3 regions of the Allobosea sp. NBC_00550 genome follow, and region 1 is predicted to be linked to each of the others. Evidence: riboswitches for the same ligand, from Rfam matches in the RefSeq annotation. Region 1 holds a riboswitch; each other region holds the start of a gene.
What was found. A riboswitch is a leader RNA that binds a small molecule or an ion and turns the genes downstream of it on or off. The one in region 1 is predicted to bind cobalamin.

Region 1 (6,194 bases):
CGTGCCGGCTGGTTGGTGATCGAGCCCTGGACGCTCTCGCTCATGGCCGCTTCGCGTTGGACTGGACGACCTTGCTCCGGGGAGCCGGGCTGGCTGTCGACATCGTAGGCGCTGACATATTAAGGGCCTCTAACTCCGGCGGCCTGACGGCAAGAGCATCTGACGACGCTGCCGTTTACGTCTCTTTTACGCCGACGCGTTGAGCTTCGCGCCATAAGCATAAGATCGAATCGGGAGCAACCATGTCCGTCCCCGCCGCCGCGAGCGAGCAGGCCCGCCTGGACGAGCTGGCGCAGTATGACATCCTCGATACGCCGGGTGAGGAATCCTTCGACCGGATCACGCGCCTCGTTCGCCGCACATTGAAGGTGCCGATGGCGACCGTGACTTTCCTCGATGGCCACCGGCAGTGGTTCAAGTCGCGCGAGGGCTTGTCCGACTGCGAAGGAGATCGGCGTAGCGCGCTCTGCGACGTCACGATCCGCCGCGGCGAGCCGTTGATCGTGCCCGATACCCGTGCCGATCCGCGCTTCACCGACAATCCGCTCGTCACCGGCGCGCCGCATCTGCGCTTCTATGCCGGCATACCGCTGCGAGGCGAGGGCGGTCACAATATCGGCACGCTCTGCGCCATGGACACCGCGCCCCGCGCCTTCGATGGAGAGGACGTTGCGATCCTCGCCGATCTCGCCGCGATCGTGATGGACGAGCTCAGGTTGCGTCTGCTCGTGTCCACCGATGTCCTGACCGGGGCACTCTCGCGCCGCGCCTTCCGCAATGAAGCCGGCAAGGCGATCGCACTCGCGTTGCGCCATCGCCATGAGACGAGCTGTATCGCCTTCGACCTCGACCACTTCAAAACCGTCAACGATACGCAGGGCCATGCCGGCGGGGACACCGTGCTGACCGGCACCGTGGCCGCCTGCCGCGACCTGCTGCGCCAGAGCGACCTGATCGGGCGCCTCGGGGGCGAGGAGTTCGCGATTCTGCTGCCGCATACGGGGCTGCAGGCCGCTCTCAGCGTCGCGCAGAAGCTACGGGAAAGCATCGCCGCCCAGCGCTTCGAAGGCGTCGGCGGACCGTTCGCCGTGACCGCGAGCTTCGGCATCGCGGCGCTTTCAACCGCCGCATCGGATCTCGAAGCCGTGCTTCAGCAGGCTGACGAGGCGCTCTATGCCGCCAAGACCGCGGGTCGCAATCGCTGCATCGCGGCCCATGCAGGCGCTGCGAGCAACTCGCCCTTCGGTCGGCGCGTGCTCAAGGCCGGCAGCATCGTGTTCAACGGCGGCCGCTCGGTGATCGACTGCACCGTCAAACGGCTTTCCGACGAGGGCGCCAGCCTTGCCGTAATCGATTCGGCCGGCGTGCCCGGCCGTTTCAAGCTCGCGATCGAGGCCGATAATTTCTCGCGTTTCGTGCATGTGGTGCGCAAGGCTGGCCCTGAGATCGACGTTCAGTTCGCCTGAGTTGGCTCAGATGGAGCGACCGACCGGGCCGTGTTTCAGCGTGGATGCCGGCGCTTACGGCGGGCATTCGATGGCAGCTGCCAGGCCGTTCATCCTCGCTTTCCACGACGGTTTGTATCCAGCACATACGAGCAATTGACGGATGAATGGAAAAGACCGCTAAATGTAGTGGTCACGGTCTCTCGAATCGCAAGATCGAGAGCTAAGAGGGAAGCCGGTGCGAAGCCGGCGCTGCCCCCGCAACTGTTAGCGGTGAGTTCTCATCCAGCATTAAGTCACTGAGGCCGCAAGGCCTTGGGAAGACGGGCGAGAACGACGACCCGCGAGCCAGGAGACCTGCCGCGACCCTAGTTAACGTCCTCGGGCGGGGTGTCCCGGTGGTGCGCTGGCAGGTCGCGGCCTCTCGTCGTCGCGCGCCCTTTCCACGCGTCCGCCTTGGCCTTCGCCCCCAACATCTTGATCTTGGGGTTTGGAGCCGATGTCTCTTTCCGTTGAAGCCGAACGGCCTGCGCCGGCGCCGTACAGTGCCGAAACCGTCTCGCAGCCGCGCGCCGTCGCGAGCGAACCGGGCTTCCAGGTGATCCGCCGCAACGGCGCGGTCACGCCCTTCGATGCCTCCAAGATCGCAGTGGCCCTGACCAAGGCGTTCCTGGCGGTCGAGGGTTCGAGCGCCGCCGCCTCGCGCCGCATCCACGACATCGTCGCCGACCTCACCACGCAGATCGTCGCGGGCCTGACGCGCCGCGCCGATGCCGGCCGCACCTTCCATATCGAGGACGTGCAGGACCAGGTCGAACTCGCCCTGATGCGCTCCGAGCATCACAAGGTCGCACGCGCCTATGTGCTTGACCTGCTGTCGTCCTTCGATTTCATGGCCTCGACGCCGACGCTGTTCAATTCGGGCACGCTCCGCCCGCAGCTGTCCTCCTGCTTCCTGACCACCGTTGCCGACGATCTCGACGGCATCTTCAAGGCGGTGAAGGACAATGCGCTGCTCGCCAAGTATTCCGGCGGCCTCGGCAACGACTGGACGCCGGTGCGCGGATTGGGCGCCCATATCAAGGGCACCAATGGCGAGAGCCAGGGCATCGTGCCGTTCCTGAAGGTCGCCAACGACACGGCGATCGCGGTCAACCAGGGCGGCAAGCGAAAGGGCGCGGTCTGCGCCTATCTCGAGACCTGGCATGTCGACATCGAGGAGTTCCTCGATCTGCGCAAGAACACCGGCGACGACCGCCGCCGCACCCATGACATGAACACGGCGAACTGGATTCCCGACCTGTTCATGCAGCGCGTCGCGGCCGGCGGCCAGTGGACGCTGTTCTCGCCCGACGAGACGCCGGACCTGCACGGCCTCTACGGCAAGCCGTTCAAGGCGGCCTATGAAGCCTATGAGGCCAAGGCCGACCGCGGCGAGCTCAAGGTGTCCAAGCGCGTGGCAGCGCTCGATCTCTGGCGCAAGATGCTGACCATGCTGTTCGAGACCGGCCATCCCTGGATCACCTTCAAGGATGCCTGCAATCTGCGCTCGCCTCAGCAGCATGCCGGCGTCGTGCATTCGTCCAATCTCTGCACCGAGATCACGCTCAACACCTCGGCCGATGAGGTCGCGGTCTGCAATCTCGGCTCGGTCAACCTCTTTGCCCATGTGACGGCGGAGGGGCTCGACCAGGCCCGGTTGGCGAAGACGGTGAAGACCGCCATGCGGATGCTCGACAATGTCGTCGACATCAATTTCTACACGATCCCGGAGGCGCGCCGTTCCAACCTGCGCCATCGCCCGGTGGGCCTCGGCGCTGCAGACCCTGCGCCTGCCGGCGGCTTCGGAAGGCGCGGTCGCCTTCGCCGACAGCTCCATGGAGGCTATCAGCTTCCATGCGATTTCGGCCTCGGTCGATCTAGCCGCCGAGCGCGGCCGCTATCCGAGCTTCGAGGGCTCGCTTTGGTCGAAGGGCATCCTGCCGATCGACTCGCTCGATATCCTCTCGGAAGCCCGCGACGGCGATGTCGAGCTCGACCGCTCGGCGACGCTGGATTGGGAGCCGCTGCGCGAGCGAGTGAAGACCATCGGCATGCGCAATTCCAATACGATGGCGATCGCGCCGACCGCGACGATCTCCAACATCGTCGGCGTCTCGCAGTCGATCGAGCCGTCCTACAGCCAGCTCTACGTCAAGGCCAACATGTCCGGCGACTTCACGGTGGTGAATGCCGGGCTCGTGCACGACCTGAAGGCGAGGGGGCTTTGGGACGAGGTGATGGTCTCCGACCTGAAATACTATGACGGCAAGGTCAGCGGGATCGACCGCGTTCCGGAGGACTTCAAGGCGCTCTACGCGACCTCCTTCGAGATCGAGACGAGCTGGCTCATCCGCGCCGCGGCGCGCCGGCAGAAATGGATCGACCAGGGCCAGTCGCTCAACCTCTATATGGCGCAGCCCTCGGGCCGGAAGCTCGACGAGGCCTATCGGCTGGCGTGGCGGCTGGGCCTGAAGACGATCTATTACCTGCGCGCGCTCTCGGCGACCCACGTCGAGAAATCGACGCTGAAGGGGACGGACGGCAAGCTCAACGCGGTCTCCGCAACTGTGCCAGTCGCGGCTAAGGCAGCTCTCGCGGCCGCGCCGATCCTCGTCGATATCCCGCTCGATAACGGCATGGCGGTGCCCAACGCCTGCTCGATCGACGATCCGACCTGCGAGGCCTGCCAGTAACGGCCGCCGTCATCCCACCTCGCGCGTCATTCTCGGGCGAAGCGAAGCGCAGACCCGAGAATCTCGATCGGAAGAGGGCGCTGGACCCCTCCTTCGGCCGGAGATGCTCGGGTCATGCCCGAGCATGACGCCCTTCATTTCACGAACGGAATTTTTCCATGCTCGACTGGTCCGAAACCAAGCCCGCGACCCCAGCCAACCCCGCCATCCTGACCAACCCGGTTCCCACGGCCGACGCCACCGGGCTGGGCGAGATCGATCGCTCCGGCGGGCGCGTCAGCGTCGACGAGAAGCGGATGATCAACTGCCGCGCCGACGTGAATCAGCTTCTGCCGCTCAAGTACAAATGGGCTTGGGAGAAGTATCTCGCCGGCTGCAACAACCACTGGATGCCGACCGAGGTCTCGATGCAGGCCGACATCGCGCTGTGGAAGTCGAGGGATGGGCTGACCGAGGACGAGCGGCGCATGCTCAAGCGCAATCTCGGCTTCTTCGCCGCCTCGGAGAGCCTCGTCGCAAACAACATCGTGCTCGCGATCTATCGCCACCTGACCAATCCCGAATGCCAGCAATATCTGCTGCGTCAGGCCTTCGAGGAGGCGATCCACACGCACACCTTCCAGTACATCGTCGAGAGTCTCGGCCTCGACGAGGGCGAGCTGTTCAACATGTATCGCGAGGTGCCTTCGATCACCGACAAGGCGGCCTGGGCGCTGAAGCATACGCAGAGCATCGAGGACCCCGATTTCAGCACGGGGACACCCGAGAACGACCAGGCGCTGCTGCGCGACCTGATCACCTTCTACGCGATCTTCGAGGGTATGTGGTTCTACACCGGCTTCGCGCAGATCCTCTCGCTCGGCCGGCGCAACAAGATGGTCGGCATCGCCGAGCAGTACCAGTACATCCTGCGCGACGAGTCGATCCATTTGAACTTCGGTATCGACGTGATCAACCAGATCAAGATCGAGAACCCGCATCTCTGGACCAGGGCCTTCCAGAAGGAGGTGCGTGGCATGATCCGCGATGCGGCCGAGCTTGAAGCGGCCTATGGCCGGGACACGATGCCGCGCGGCTTTCCGTGGATGTCCGAGGCGATGGACCTCAAGAAGGAGAAGAACTTCTTCGAGACCCGCGTCATCGAATATCAGAACGGCGGCGCGCTCAGCTGGGAGTGAGGGCAGGAGCTGGAGTTCTCCAGCTTGAAGACAATCTCCGTCAGCGGCCCGAAAGGCGGCTGACGGGGCTTGCCGGTAGTTATGACCCGGTACCGGACTGGTCAGCGCAGGGGGTAGCCTGGATTCGCATAAGACATATTATGGAACTATCTTGCTGCCCGGAGAGGCGGCTGGTTCCCTTGGCCTATGCGGCGGCCGCCACCGTCATTCCATCAAACGCCATATCGATATTGTCCGCCAAGCGACTGGACAGGCTCGCATAATCCAGATCGATGTGGAGGTTGGTCAGGATCGCGCGTCGCGGTTTCAGTGTCGCGATCGCCTCGAGTGACTGCTCCAGGTGGAAATGGCTCGGATGCGGCGTCTCGCGCAGGCAGTCGATAATGAGGACGTTGAGGCCAGCCATGGCTCCCATCGCGGCCGGCGGGATGAGGCTGACATCCGGCAGATAAGCCAGGTCGCCGAAGCGGAAGCCGAGCGCCTCGTAATTGGGCCCGTGCTCGACCCGGAACGGCAATGCCGTGATCGGCCCGCCGGCACCGTCGATGATCTGGCTTCGTCCGGCCGTGATCTGGTCGAGATCGAGGATCGGCGGATAATAGCTGCCGGCCGGCGTCTCGAAGAGATAGCCGAAGCGCGAACGCAGCGAGGCTTCCGTCGTCGTGTCCGCGTAGATTCGGATGCGCTGACGCGTATGCAGGACAAGGCCGCGCAGGTCGTCGATGCCGTGGGTGTGGTCGGCATGGTCATGCGTCATCAGCACGCCGTCGAGCGCCGGCACATCGGCCGAGAGAAGCTGCTCGCGCAGATCCGGCGATGTGTCGACGAGGACCCGC
Region 2 (6,194 bases), 2.3 Mb from region 1:
GGGCGGGTTCGGCCGGTTCAGCAGCTTTTCCAGCGCCGGCACGAAATCATCGGCGACAGTGCAGCAGATGCAGCCGTTGGGCAGCTCGACCACGTCCTCGTCGCTGCAGCCGGCGATACCGCAGCCTTTCAGGAACTCGCCGTCGAAGCCGAGATCGCCGAATTCGTTGACGAGCACGGCGAGCTTCTTGCCCTGCGCGTTCTCGAGGAGATGGCGCACCAGCGTGGTCTTTCCGGCGCCGAGGAAGCCGGTGATGATCGTGCAGGGCGTCTTGCCGAGGTTGGCGGTCTGCGGAGCGTTCATAGGTTTATCCTTGCTGGCGCGCCGGCATCGGCGGCACGCGTGCGACCACGCCCTTGCGGAAGGACTGGGGCCGCTCTTTCCAGGGAACGATGCCGTTGGCGCTGGCGGCATAGGCCTCCGCCGCGCCGACGATCTCGTCGAGATGGGTTTCTGTATCCAGGTCGCCGATCAGATAGGTCCATTTGCCGTCGGCCGCGAAGGCGACGGTGCAGGGCCGCTTGCAGACGGCGAGGCATTCGACGGGCACCACCGGAATGGCACTGCCCTTGGCTGCGAGCTGCGCGGCCAGCGCTTCGGCGAGCGCCAGCCCCGGCTGGTCGTAACCCTCCGGGAGGTCGGCGCGCGCCCGTCTGCAAACCGTGCAGACATGGATGGTGAGGTCGCCCTCGGACATGTGGCTTGCCTTTCGCGCGGAGCCCGAAGGCGCCGCTATCCTCAGGCCGCGGCGGCGCGGCGGCTCACCCAGGGCCAGAGCACGCCGACCATGAAGCCGGTCGCGAGCCAGAGCGCGGCCTGGATGCCGAGCGAGAGCGCCGCGAAATGCGCCGCGACCTCGGCCGGGACCTTGCTCTCCGGCGCGGCCGGATGCGGCGCACCGACGACGTGCGGCAGCAGGATCACGACGACGGCGAGCAGCTTGAGCCAGGGCGCGTCGAAGCGCAGGAACACGAACAACCCGATGGCCGTGGCGATCGCGGTGGCGAGCCACCAGAGCTGGCGCTGTTCCAGCGCGGCGGATGCCGCGCCCGGCAGCTCCGGCGCCAGCCCCATCGCCGGCACGAGGCCGAAGGCGAGGAAGCCGCAGGCGCCCCAGATCAGGGCGCGGCGCTGATCGATCGTGTCCCCGGCCGCGATCATGCCGGCGAGCAGCAGCGCGGCGAAGCCGATCGCGGTCGCGATCGTGACCGAGCTGGTGAAGAGCGTGCGCTGGAGGCCGTCCGCCGGCTTCCATTCGGCATGCTCATGGCCGGGCGCATCGCCCGCCGGGCCATGCGCGAGGATGATTTTCGCCTCGCCGTCGAAAGCGGCGAGCGTCGGCGCTTTCAGCGCGAGCGCCGCCTCATAGGTCTCGGCCTTGAGGATAAGCGGGGTGGTGGTGACATGCTGCAGGGCGGCGACGATCAAGCCAGCCAGAAGCCCGGCCAGGATGCTGACCGTGAGAACACGCGTGACCATGATGGCTTTCCCTCAGTGGCAGGGAAAGGCGAGGCCGTGACGGGTATCGTGCGCGGCGTTATGGACATTGGTCGAGGCCGCGAAGCCGGTCGTATAGATCAGCGCGACGCCGATCGCGAGCGCGGCGGCAACCGCCTTGACGCGTTCGGAAACGCTGAGTGTGGGAGTGGAAACCGAAACCGTGTTCATCATGCTCTCCGTAGCCGCCCCGCCGGCAGCTGGTTGGATCTTTGCGGGTCGACGGCAGGTCTCCTGGCTCGCGGGTTAGACGTCCTGCGCCGCCTTCCCGGAGCGTTGGCTCCAGTGGCCGATGGCGAAGGACACCCGCTTACAGTTGCGGGGGCAGCCGCGGCATTGGGCAGAGCAAGCCCGCACCGCGTTCCCTTTTCACCTCCTCGCGGAGGCACCGTCAGCGACGATCATTAGCCTTAGGGATGCTGCTGTGCAATGCAGGGTGCGCCGCAAGCGCGTCATTCTCGGCCTTGACCCGAGAATCTCATGCAGGAAGAGGCTCGCGCGCCTCCTTCGGGGTGGGATGCCCGGGTCAAGCCCGGGCATGACGACAGGGGGCGGCGCCGAAGGACCTGCCCATGGACTTGCCCCATCTCGCCCTCATCCTCGGTGGCGCCCGCTCCGGCAAGAGCCGCCATGCCGAGTCGCTGATCGAGGCTTTGCCGGCGCCCTGGACCTACATCGCGACCGCCCAGGCCTATGACGACGAGATGCGCGAGCGCATCGCCGAGCATCGGATGCGCCGGCCCCCGGGCTGGCTGACGGTCGATGCGCCGCTCGATCTGGCGGAAGCGATCGCCGAACAGCCGGCCGGGCAGCCGATCCTCGTGGATTGCCTGACGCTTTGGCTGACCAACCTGATCCTCGCCGAACGCGATACCGCTGTTGCCGGGGCCGCGCTTATCAGTGCATGCGAGCAGGCTTCCGGCCCCATCGTGCTGGTCTCCAACGAAGTCGGCCTCGGCATCGTGCCCGAGAACGCGCTCGCCCGGCGCTTCCGCGACGAGGCCGGGCGGCTGCATCAGGCGCTTGCGGCACGCGCCGGCCGCGTGGTCTTCATGGTCGCCGGATTGCCGATGCGAGTGAAGTGAGCCGAAGACATGACGCGGGATATCGACGCTGACGAAGCCGCCCGCCACAAGGCGAAGATGGAGAAGCGCAAGGCGGTTCAGGACGCCGAAATCGCCTCCAAGACGGTCGAGAAGGGCCTGCTCATCGTCAATACCGGTCCCGGCAAGGGCAAGTCGACGGCGGCCTTCGGCCTGATCCTGAGGGCGCTCGGCCATGGCTGGCGCATCGGCGTGGTGCAGTTCATCAAGGGCGCCTGGTCGACCGGCGAGCGCAAGGCGCTCGAAGCCTTCGGCGATCAGGTCAGCTGGCACAGCATGGGCGAGGGCTTCACCTGGGAAACGCAGGACAAGGCCCGCGACATCGCCGCCGCCGAGCGGGCCTTCGCCAAGGCGAGGGAATTGATGGCCGATCCGGAGATCAGGCTGCTGGTGCTGGACGAGCTCAATATCGCCTTGCGCTACGATTACCTGCCGCTCGCCGATGTCGTGGCGACGCTCAAGGCTCGCCGGCCCGACCTCCACGTCGTCGTCACCGGTCGCAACGCCAAGCCGGAACTGATCGAGGCCGCCGACCTCGTCACCGAGATGACGCTGGTGAAGCATCACTTCGCCGCCGGCGTGAAGGCGCAGCAAGGTATCGAGTTCTGAGCCTCTTTCGGGGGGCGCAGAAAGAAGCTTGCCGTCTTTCTCGGGGTAAATCGACCCAACCCATTCCAGCAGACGAAGACGGGTAGGAGAGCGCGGGAACCCCTCTCCTGTAAGGAGAGCGGAGGGGTGAGCTGTTTGGAGGGGCATCGCTAGCCCGAGCCCAACCGCGCCGTGAGCACTCGCGTCCCTGGTCCAGCGGCCTCCACCTCATCCTGCCCGCTCCTTCCAGGAGAGGGTTCCCGCGCCTCCATTGCCCGATCGATTACCCTTGCTGGCGGACACTTGACGGAATGGGGTTCCTCTTCATATTGAATTTGAATTCAGATTCAATTTCGAGATCGTGCATGGTCGATGGAACCCCGAAACAACCGCGCAAGGCGGGCAAGCGTGAGGCGATCCTCTCCGCCGCGCGCCGGATCGTCTCGGAGGTCGGCTTCCAGGAAACATCGATTGCCGCAGTGGCCTCCGCCAGCGGCGTCTCCACCGGCAGCGTCTATTCGTATTTCTCCTCCAAGGCCGAGCTGATGGCCCAGATCGTCGCGGCGGTGTCCTCGCGAGAACTCGCCGTGCTGCGCGAGATCGCCGCGAGCGATGCGCCGGTCACCGAGCGCCTGACGTCGGCAGTCGAAGCTTTCGCCCGGCGCGCCTTCGCCAATCGCCGTCTCGCCTGGTCGATGATCGCCGAACCCGCCGATCCGGCCGTCGATGCGACGCGGCTCGACTATCGCCGTGAGATCGCCGGCATCTTCCGCGCACTTGTCGTGGAAGGCGAAGGGCAGGGCGCTTTCCGTCCCGTCGATCCCGACGCCGCCGCGGCGATGATCGTCGGCGGCTTCATGGAAGCGCTGATCGGCCCGCTTTCGCCCGAGCGGCCGATCACCGCCGAACGCGGTCGCGAGATCGCTGCCGCGCTCGCCGATCTCTCCCTCGCCGCGCTGATCTCCCGTGAAGGACAGGCCGCATGACCGCTCTCGATGCATACGGCTACGACACCCACGAGGTGCTGAACCAGGCCCCGGCGCTGGCGGATTACGACGCCTACGCGGCGGACCCCGCGCTCGGACGCATCCTCGACATGTTCGGCGCCGGCTGGTTCCGCGAGCAGGCGAGCGTGGTCGGCGGCCATGTCGGCTCGCAACGCGTGCAGGATCTGGCGCGGCAGGCCAATCGCAGCCTGCCGGAACTGCGGACGCATGATCGCTGGGGCCGGCGCGTCGACCAGATCGAATTCCACCCCGCCTGGCATGAGCTGATGGGGCTCGCCATGCGCGACGAGTTCCATTCGCTCTGCTGGACCAAGCCGCGCTCCGGCGCGCAGGTGGCGCGCGCCGCGGTCTCCTATCTCTGGAACCAGGGCGAGAACGGCATCTGCTGCCCGCTCGGCATGACCTATTCGGCGATCCCCGTCCTGCAGCGCGACCCCGCGCGCTGGGCCGAGTTCGGCAAGCTGATCACCTCCTCCGACTACGATCAGCGTCCGCTGCCGGCAGCGCAGAAGCGCGGCGGCACGGTCGGCATGGCGATGACCGAGAAGCAGGGCGGCTCCGACCTGCGCCAGACCCAGACCGTCGCCACGCGCAACGCCGACGGCACCTATTCTCTCACCGGGCATAAATGGTTCTTCTCCGTCCCGCATTCGGATGTGTTCCTGACGCTGGCGCGGACCGAGGAGGGCGTCTCCTGCTTCGTCGTGCCGGGCTGGCTGCCGAACGGTTCGCGCAACCGGCTGCAGATCCAGCGGCTCAAGGACAAGTGCGGCAACAAGTCGAACGCCTCCTCCGAGGTCGAATTCCGCGGCGTCATCGCTCATCTCATCGACGAGCCCGGCCATGGCATCCGCGCCGGGCTGGAGATGAACCACTACACGAGGCTCGATTTCGCCGTCGGCTCGGCCGGGCTGATGCGCCATGCGGTCGCGCAGGCGGCGCATCACACCGCCCATCGCCGCGCCTTCCAGAAGGCGCTGATCGACCAGCCGATCATGACCAATGTGATCGCCGACCTCGCTCTGGAGGCCGAAGCCGCCGCCTGGCTCGCCTTCCGCTTTGTCCATGCGCTCGATCGCGAGGGCGGGAGCGAGGCGGAGAAGCTCATCGGCCGCATCGGCGCGCCAATCGCCAAATACTGGAACTGCAAGCGCGCCACGCCGGTGGTGGTCGAGGCGCTGGAATGCCATGGCGGCAACGGCTTCGTCGAGGACCATCTGATGGCGCGGCTCTATCGCGAGGCGCCGCTCAACGGCATCTGGGAAGGTACGGGCAATGTCGTTTGCCTCGACGTGCTCCGCTCGATCCGCCGCTATCCCGATTGCGTGCCGGCCCTGCTCGACGAATTGCGCGCCGCGCGCGGCAACGATCCGCGCTATGACGCTTTCCTCGCCGAATTGGCGACCGATCTCGTCGATGTGCTCCGCCACGAGCATCTGGCGCGGCGCTTCGTCGAGCGCATGGCGCTTGGCTTGTCGGCCTCGCTGCTGATCCGCCACGCGCCGCATGCGGTGGCCGACGCCTTCGTCGCCTCGCGACTGGCGGGTGGCTGGTCGGGCCATTTCGGCTCGCTGCCCGTGGGAGCCGATCTTCAGGCGATAGCGCGCCGCGCCGTGCCGTTGCCGGAGTGAAGTCCGGGGCGACGAACGGCATTCGCCGCTAACGGGTTTTACGAGAACCGCGCCGTCATTCCGGGGCGGGCCGAAGGCCCGAGCGCGGAACCCATGAACACCGTCCGATGGACGTCATGCCGGAGTGTCGGCGCCTTCTCCCGAAAACCCTGTGTCCATGGGTTCCAGGCTCATCGCTGCGCGATGCCCCGGAATGACGGTGTGTTTCCGGAGCAAGTTGATCGTCGGAGTCAGAGCAGAGCGGCGGCCGTCAGCCCTGCCGCCAGTCCCCACAGCAACCCGCAGGCGCGCCGGTACAGCGCAAGCGCGCGCCTGATGTCGGCAGCGTTCGCATCGGCCCGACCATCGCCCATCCAGTGATCGTCGAT
Region 3 (6,194 bases), 170 kb from region 1:
GGGCAAGGTCTTCATCGGTCCTCTTCGGCGGCGCGTGCGAGCAACTCGATGGCGTCGAGCACGCTCGGACCGGCGCAGGTCCATAATCGCGAGGGCAGGGCGACCAGCTTCAGGCGCTCGCGGAGCCTCTCGATCAGCGGATGGTGCAGCACCTCATGGGCGAGCGAGGGCTGGCCGCCCGGCGTGTCGTTGAGGATCAGCATCTGCGCGCCGCCGAGCGCCACTGTCTCCAGCGCGATCTGGCCATAGCTGTCGATGCCGAGGCCGGCGGCGATGTTGTCGAGCCCGGCCAGCGTCAGGATCTCGTCGACCAGCGAGCCGCGCCCGACCGTGAAGCCGTTCGGGCGAAGCACGATGGCGCGGCGGCGCTCGGTCGGACGCTTCGCCGCCAGAACGGCGAGGCGCGCGTCGATGTCGGAAACGAGCGCCGCGCCGCGTTCCTCCTCTCCGAGCAGCGCCGCCATCTCCGCGATCTGCGCGCGCATTTCGGCGATGTTGCGGGGCACGCCAAACTCGCGCACGGGCATCCCCACCCGCTTGAGCAGGGCGACCGTCGCGCGGGTGGTGTAGGCGCCGGCGATGACGAGGTCGGGCCGGGAGGCGAGCACCTGCTCGACGAGGCCGTGATTGACCGGGATCGCGCGTGCCGCCTCTGCCATATTGGCGTTGCGCGGATCGCGCGAGAGCCAGGTGATCGAAGCGATGTGCTCGGGCGGCGCGAGGCGCAGGACGAGTTCGTCCGTGCACATGTTGAGCGAGACGATCCGCGCCGGCTTCGCCGCCGCTGGCGACGCGCCAAACGCCATGGCGGCGAAGGCCGCGATGGCGAGAGCGCACAAGCCGGTCAGCCCATGCCTGGCGCGGAACGGCGTCATCCGCCGATCGCCACCTTGATGCCGCCATAGGCGCCGAAGCCCGGGACGAGGAAGCCGATGGGGTTCTCCCAGCGCTTGTCGAAGAGATTGTCGATCCGCCCGAACACGGTGACCTTGTCGGTCGCCTTGTACTCGGCGGCGAGATTGACCAGCGTCGCGCCCTTCGCGTTCATGCGCGGGACCGAGAAGTCGCGATTGCCGTCGACCCAGGAGCCGACATAGAGCAGCGTCGCCGAGAAGGTGAGCTTGTCGGTCGGCGTCCAGGTCGCGGTTGCGCTCGCCTTGTGGCGTGGGCGGCGCAGCAATTCCTGCCGCGCAATCTCGTCCTTGGCGAGGGTGAAGGTGTAGTCGGCGCGGATGCGGAACTGGGGCGAAATCTCCAGCGCGGCGAAGGCTTCGACGCCCTTGGTCTGCGCCTTGCCGATATTGGCGTAGGAGTTGCCTGCCGTGTTGGTGACGATCAGGTTGTCGATGTCGTTCTGGAACCAGGTCCCGCCGAACTGAAGGCGCTTGTCGAAGAGCGGCTGCTCGAAGCCGATATCCCAGCCGTGGCTTTCTTCCGGGCTCAGGTTCGGGTTGCCGAAGAAATTGAAGCCGGGGCGATAGTCGATGAAGCGCTCGCTCAGCGTCGGCGCCTTGAAGCCGGTGCCGTAGCTCGCCTTCAGCTTGGTCTCGATGCCCGGGACGATGACGGCCGGCGCGATGCGATAGGTGGTGTGGCCGCCATAGCTGTCTTCATTATCGTGGCGGATGTTGGCCGCCAGGAAATAGCGGTCCTGAATATTGCCCTGGTATTCGAGATAGGCGGCCTTGTTGCCGTTGGAAGCGACGAGGCTCGCGGTGTCCAAGCGCTCGCGCTCGTATTGCAGGCCCATGATCAGGTTGTGACCCTTGGTGATCTCGATATTGCCGCGCCAGTCGAGCTTGGTGCGCTCGCCCAGGTTTTCGTTGGGCAGGCCGAGGATGCCGGTCGTGCCGTTGGCCGTTCGCGTCGCCCGGTCCTGGTTCGTGTAGGAAACGCCGAAGGTGTTGACGAAACGTCCGGCGAACGGATCCCAGACGACCTCGCCGCGTGTGAAGGCCTGTGCGTAATTCTGCAGGGAGCGATAGGGGGCGGGGCGGCTCGGGAAGCCGGTGTCGCCGGTATAGCGCAACTGCCCGTCCTGATAGCGGCCGACCCAGTTGAGCGACAGCGTGTCGCCGAGCGCGACGCCGATGCGGCCGGAATAGCTGTAGTTGTCGAAGGCATTCGGATTGATGCGGCGGCCGGGCGGGACGAGGTTCGGCGGCGTGACGTCGGTCGCATCGGTGCGGAAATGCGCGACGTTGAAGGCATAGTTGAAACGATCGTCGCCACCGCTGAAACCGGCGGACTGGTTGAAGGTGCCGTGGGAACCGGCTTCGACCCGCGCGGTCGCCCTGGGCGGCCCCTCACCGCGTTTCGTGGTGACCGAGATGACGCCGCCGATCGCATTGGCGCCGTACAGGCCGCTCTGCGGGCCACGCAGCACCTCGATGCGCTCGATGTCGTCGGTCAGCATCGAGCCGAAATCGAAGGAGCGGTTGGGCGTCGAGGGGTCGTTCGCCTCGATGCCGTCGATCAGAACCTTGACGTGATTGGAGTTGGTGCCGCGCATGAAGACCGAGGTCAGGCCGCCCGGTCCGCCTGTCTGGACGATGTTGAGGCCGGGCACGGTGGCGAGAGCCTGGGGCAGGGTGCGGCGCTGCTGCTGCTCGATCTCCCTGGCGGTGATGACGGTGACGGAGCTCGCGATCTCGCGCGCCGGGGTCGGCGTGCCGGTCGCGCTGACAACGATCTCGTCGAGCGCGAGCGGGGCGGGTGCGTTCTGGGCGAGTACCGGGGCGGAGCAGGCCAGTGCGAGGAAGGAAACGCATAGCAGCAGGCGGCCGCGTTCTGCGGCTGGAAGGGCGGGGATCACGATGGAGACCTCGGGCGTTGACGTCAGTGGCACGTCACCGCGAACGCGATCTCCCATCGCCGCGCAAAAGGCGGCAAACAGTCAAATCAGCGATCGGCGCACCCCGTCCGAACGTGTTCGCGTGTGACCACGGCTGACGGCAGGTCTCCTGGCTCGCGGGTCCATGCCCTTCGCCGCCTTCCCAGGTCCGAGGTCCCAGTGGCGTATGGCGAAAGGCTCGCCGCTTACAGTTGCGGGGGCAGCCGCGGCATGGGGTGGCTGGCCACCCGCACCGCGTTCCCTTTTGATCCCGTGAGGGAACCGTCCCGGTGACGATTACGGCGGAAAAGTGTCGTCGTCAAATAGGTTTAACCAAAGGTAAGGACGGGGGCGGGAGATCGCGCGCCATGTCGTATCCGGAGGCCAGCCGTCGCGATCGCGCCGGTTTACGCCCGCGAGCCGGCACGGCAGAACAGAAGCCACGGGCCGGGTCGGAATCACCATCTCTCGGCGCTTTCCGCGGCTTGGCCGCTCTGCTGTTGCCGAGGATGACGATGCTTAGGTTGCCGGACTTCGACGAGCAGATCGACCGCCGCGGGACCCATTCGGCCAAATGGGACACGATGGAGAAGTATTATGGCGTGGCCGCTTCCGACGGCATCGCCATGTGGGTGGCCGATATGGATTTCCGGCCGCCGCCTTGCGTCCAGCAGGCGGTCGAGCGCATGGCGGCTCACGGGGTCTATGGCTATTTCGGCGACGACCGCACCAATAGCGACGCCATCCGCTGGTGGATGAAGACCCGCCATGGCTGGGACGTGGCGTCGGAAGCGATCTTCACCACCCATGGCCTCGTCAATGGCACGGCGCTCTGCGTCGATGCCTTCACCGCGCCGGGCGATGGCGTCGTGCTGATGACGCCGGTCTACCACGCCTTCGCCCGCATCATCCGCTCGGCCGGCCGGGAGGTCGTGGAGTGCCGGCTGCGGATCGAGGAGGGCCGCTACGTCCTCGACATCGCCGGCTGGGACGCGCAGATGACCGGCCGCGAGCGGATGCTGATGCTGTGCTCGCCGCATAATCCGGGCGGGCGCGTCTGGACATGCGACGAACTCCGCGAGATCGCGGCCTTCTGCAAGCGCCACGACCTGATCCTCGTCGCCGACGAGATCCATCATGATCTGGTCATGCCGGGCGCCAGGCACACCGTCATGCCGCTGGCTGCGCCTGAAATCGCGGACCGCCTCGTGATGATGACGGCGACCACCAAGACCTTCAACATCGCGGGCGCCCATGTCGGCAACGTCATCATTCCCGACGAGCCGCTGCGGGAGCGGTTCCGCGCCCGGATGAACGCCCACGGCATCTCGCCCAATTCCTTCGGCATGGCGATGGCGACCGCCGCCTACAGTCCCGAAGGCGCGGCCTGGGTCGACCGGCTCGTGGCCTATCTCGACGGCAACAGGAAGCTGTTCGACGACGGGGTTAACACGATCCCCGGCCTGCGTTCGATGCCGCTCGAGGCGACCTATCTCGCCTGGGTCGATTTCGGCGGGGCCGGCATGGAGCCGGCGGAATTCACCGCCCGCGTCGAGAAGCAGGCGAAGATCGCGGTGAACCATGGCGCGAGCTTCGGGGCGGGGGGCGACAGCTTCCTGCGCTTCAACCTCGCCACGCCGCGCGCCACCGTGATCGAGGCCGTCGAGCGATTGAAGGAAGCTTTCCGCGATCTGCAATAGCGCCGGCTGCGGGACGGTTCTGTCGTCCCGCGCCATCCCCCGCTTCTCGCAAAGGCGGCGCTGGCTTATTGGTGAAGCGGGAGAACTCATGAGACGCATCTCCAGATATCGCTATCGCAGCCTGTTCCATGTCGGGTAGCCCGTGACGGCCGGCACGCCCCATCACATCGTCATCGTCGGAGCCGGCTTCGGCGGGCTGGAGGCGGCGCGAAATCTCGCCGGCGAGTCGGTCAGGATCACGCTCATCGACCGGCGCAACCATCACCTCTTCCAGCCTCTGCTCTATCAGGTCGCGACGGCGTCGCTGCCGACCTCCGAAATCGCGTGGCCGGCCCGTTCGCTGCTGCGGCGCTACAAGAACGTCACCACGCTGCTGGGCAGCGTCGTCGGCGTCGATCCGAGCGACAAGAAGGTGCTGATAGAGGGCGAGCCGCCGCTTGCCTTCGACAGCCTGATCCTGGCGACCGGGGCGCGACACTCCTATTTCGGTCATGACGAGTGGGAGCCCTATGCGCCCGGGCTGAAGACGCTCGAAGATGCGACGAAGATCAGGCGGCGTATTCTCTCCGCCTTCGAGCAGGCGGAATGGGAGACGGACGCTGCCCGGCGCGCCGAGCTCCTCACCTTTGTGATCATCGGCGCGGGTCCGACCGGTGTGGAGCTTGCCGGCACGATCGCCGAGCTGGCGCATGACACGCTGCGCGGCGATTTCCGCAACTTCGATACGCGCGCCGCACGCGTCATCCTGGTCGAGGCCGGCTCGCGCATCCTGGCTGGCTTCACCGAGGACCTTTCGGCCTATGCGGAGCGGGCGCTGATCGGGCTCGGCGTCGAAATCAAGCTCGGTCACGCTGTCTCGAACTGCACCGCGGACGGGATCGAACTCGGCGGCGCCTTTCTCCCGGCCAGGACGATCCTCTGGGCGGCGGGCGTCGCTGCTTCGCCTGCGGCGGAGTGGCTCGGCGCGCCGGCCGACAGGGCCGGGCGGGTGATGGTCGAGCCCGACCTCACGGTCCCCGGCCAGCGCGATATCTTCGTCGTCGGCGACACGGCCCGTGTCGTCTCGGCCGACGGCAAGCCGGTGCCCGGCGTGGCACCCGCGGCCAAGCAGGAGGGGCGCTACGTCGCCGGAGTGATCAAGACGCGGCTGAAGGGCGAGACCGCGCCGCCGCCCTTCGCCTACAGCAATGCCGGCAATCTCGCGACGATCGGCAAGCGCGCGGCGATCGTCGATTTCGGCTGGATCAAGCTGAAAGGGCGCATCGCCTGGTGGACTTGGGGCGTCGCGCACATCTTCTTCCTGATCGGACTGCGGAACCGCCTCGCCGTCGCGCTGAACTGGCTGTGGATCTATGTCAGCGGCCACCGCAGCGCCCGCCTGATCACGCAAGGGCAGGCGAAGAGCGGCGAAGCCGACGCTCCCCGCTGATCGCGTTTCTGTCCCGCATCAGGAACGCGGGAAATCCTCCGGCCGGAAGAAGGGCGTGTCCTTCAGTTCCGCCTCGTCGAAGGCTTCGAGATCGCGCCTGATTGCGGCGCTGTCCTCCCTGAAGAAGGCGGCGGCGAGGGCCTGCGCGACACGCTCGCCGGCGATCGCGACGCCCGGAATGTCGCTCGCGATCGCGCCATGGCTGACATTGGCACCGTGGTTGACGAGATGG

Region 2: it holds a riboswitch for cobalamin, as region 1 does, so the genes downstream of both, NWE53_RS22630 (CbtB domain-containing protein) here and NWE53_RS06320 (ribonucleoside-diphosphate reductase subunit alpha) in region 1, are expected to answer to the same signal.
Region 3: it holds a riboswitch for cobalamin, as region 1 does, so the genes downstream of both, NWE53_RS07140 (TonB-dependent receptor plug domain-containing protein) here and NWE53_RS06320 (ribonucleoside-diphosphate reductase subunit alpha) in region 1, are expected to answer to the same signal.

The regions. Positions count from the first base shown of each region.
Region 1 covers NZ_CP102772.1:1,345,369-1,351,562, reverse strand. The annotation lists gene NWE53_RS06330 (O-antigen ligase family protein) at 1-44, opposite strand, end outside; gene NWE53_RS06325 (sensor domain-containing diguanylate cyclase) at 243-1,466, shown strand; cobalamin riboswitch at 1,625-1,824, shown strand; partial or broken gene NWE53_RS06320 (ribonucleoside-diphosphate reductase subunit alpha) at 1,945-4,180, shown strand; gene NWE53_RS06315 (ribonucleotide-diphosphate reductase subunit beta) at 4,339-5,358, shown strand; gene NWE53_RS06310 (MBL fold metallo-hydrolase) at 5,543-6,194, opposite strand, start outside.
Region 2 covers NZ_CP102772.1:4,741,271-4,747,464, forward strand. The annotation lists gene cobW (cobalamin biosynthesis protein CobW) at 1-303, opposite strand, end outside; gene NWE53_RS22620 (DUF1636 domain-containing protein) at 308-697, opposite strand; gene NWE53_RS22625 (CbtA family protein) at 739-1,479, opposite strand; gene NWE53_RS22630 (CbtB domain-containing protein) at 1,492-1,668, opposite strand; cobalamin riboswitch at 1,705-1,904, opposite strand; gene cobU (bifunctional adenosylcobinamide kinase/adenosylcobinamide-phosphate guanylyltransferase) at 2,070-2,582, shown strand; gene cobO (cob(I)yrinic acid a,c-diamide adenosyltransferase) at 2,592-3,209, shown strand; gene NWE53_RS22645 (TetR/AcrR family transcriptional regulator) at 3,554-4,174, shown strand; gene NWE53_RS22650 (acyl-CoA dehydrogenase family protein) at 4,171-5,826, shown strand; gene cbiB (adenosylcobinamide-phosphate synthase CbiB) at 6,057-6,194, opposite strand, start outside.
Region 3 covers NZ_CP102772.1:1,515,903-1,522,096, reverse strand. The annotation lists gene NWE53_RS07150 (FecCD family ABC transporter permease) at 1-15, opposite strand, end outside; gene NWE53_RS07145 (ABC transporter substrate-binding protein) at 12-875, opposite strand; gene NWE53_RS07140 (TonB-dependent receptor plug domain-containing protein) at 872-2,848, opposite strand; cobalamin riboswitch at 2,937-3,134, opposite strand; gene NWE53_RS07135 (MalY/PatB family protein) at 3,349-4,533, shown strand; gene NWE53_RS07130 (NAD(P)/FAD-dependent oxidoreductase) at 4,676-5,962, shown strand; gene NWE53_RS07125 (NAD(P)-binding domain-containing protein) at 5,981-6,194, opposite strand, start outside.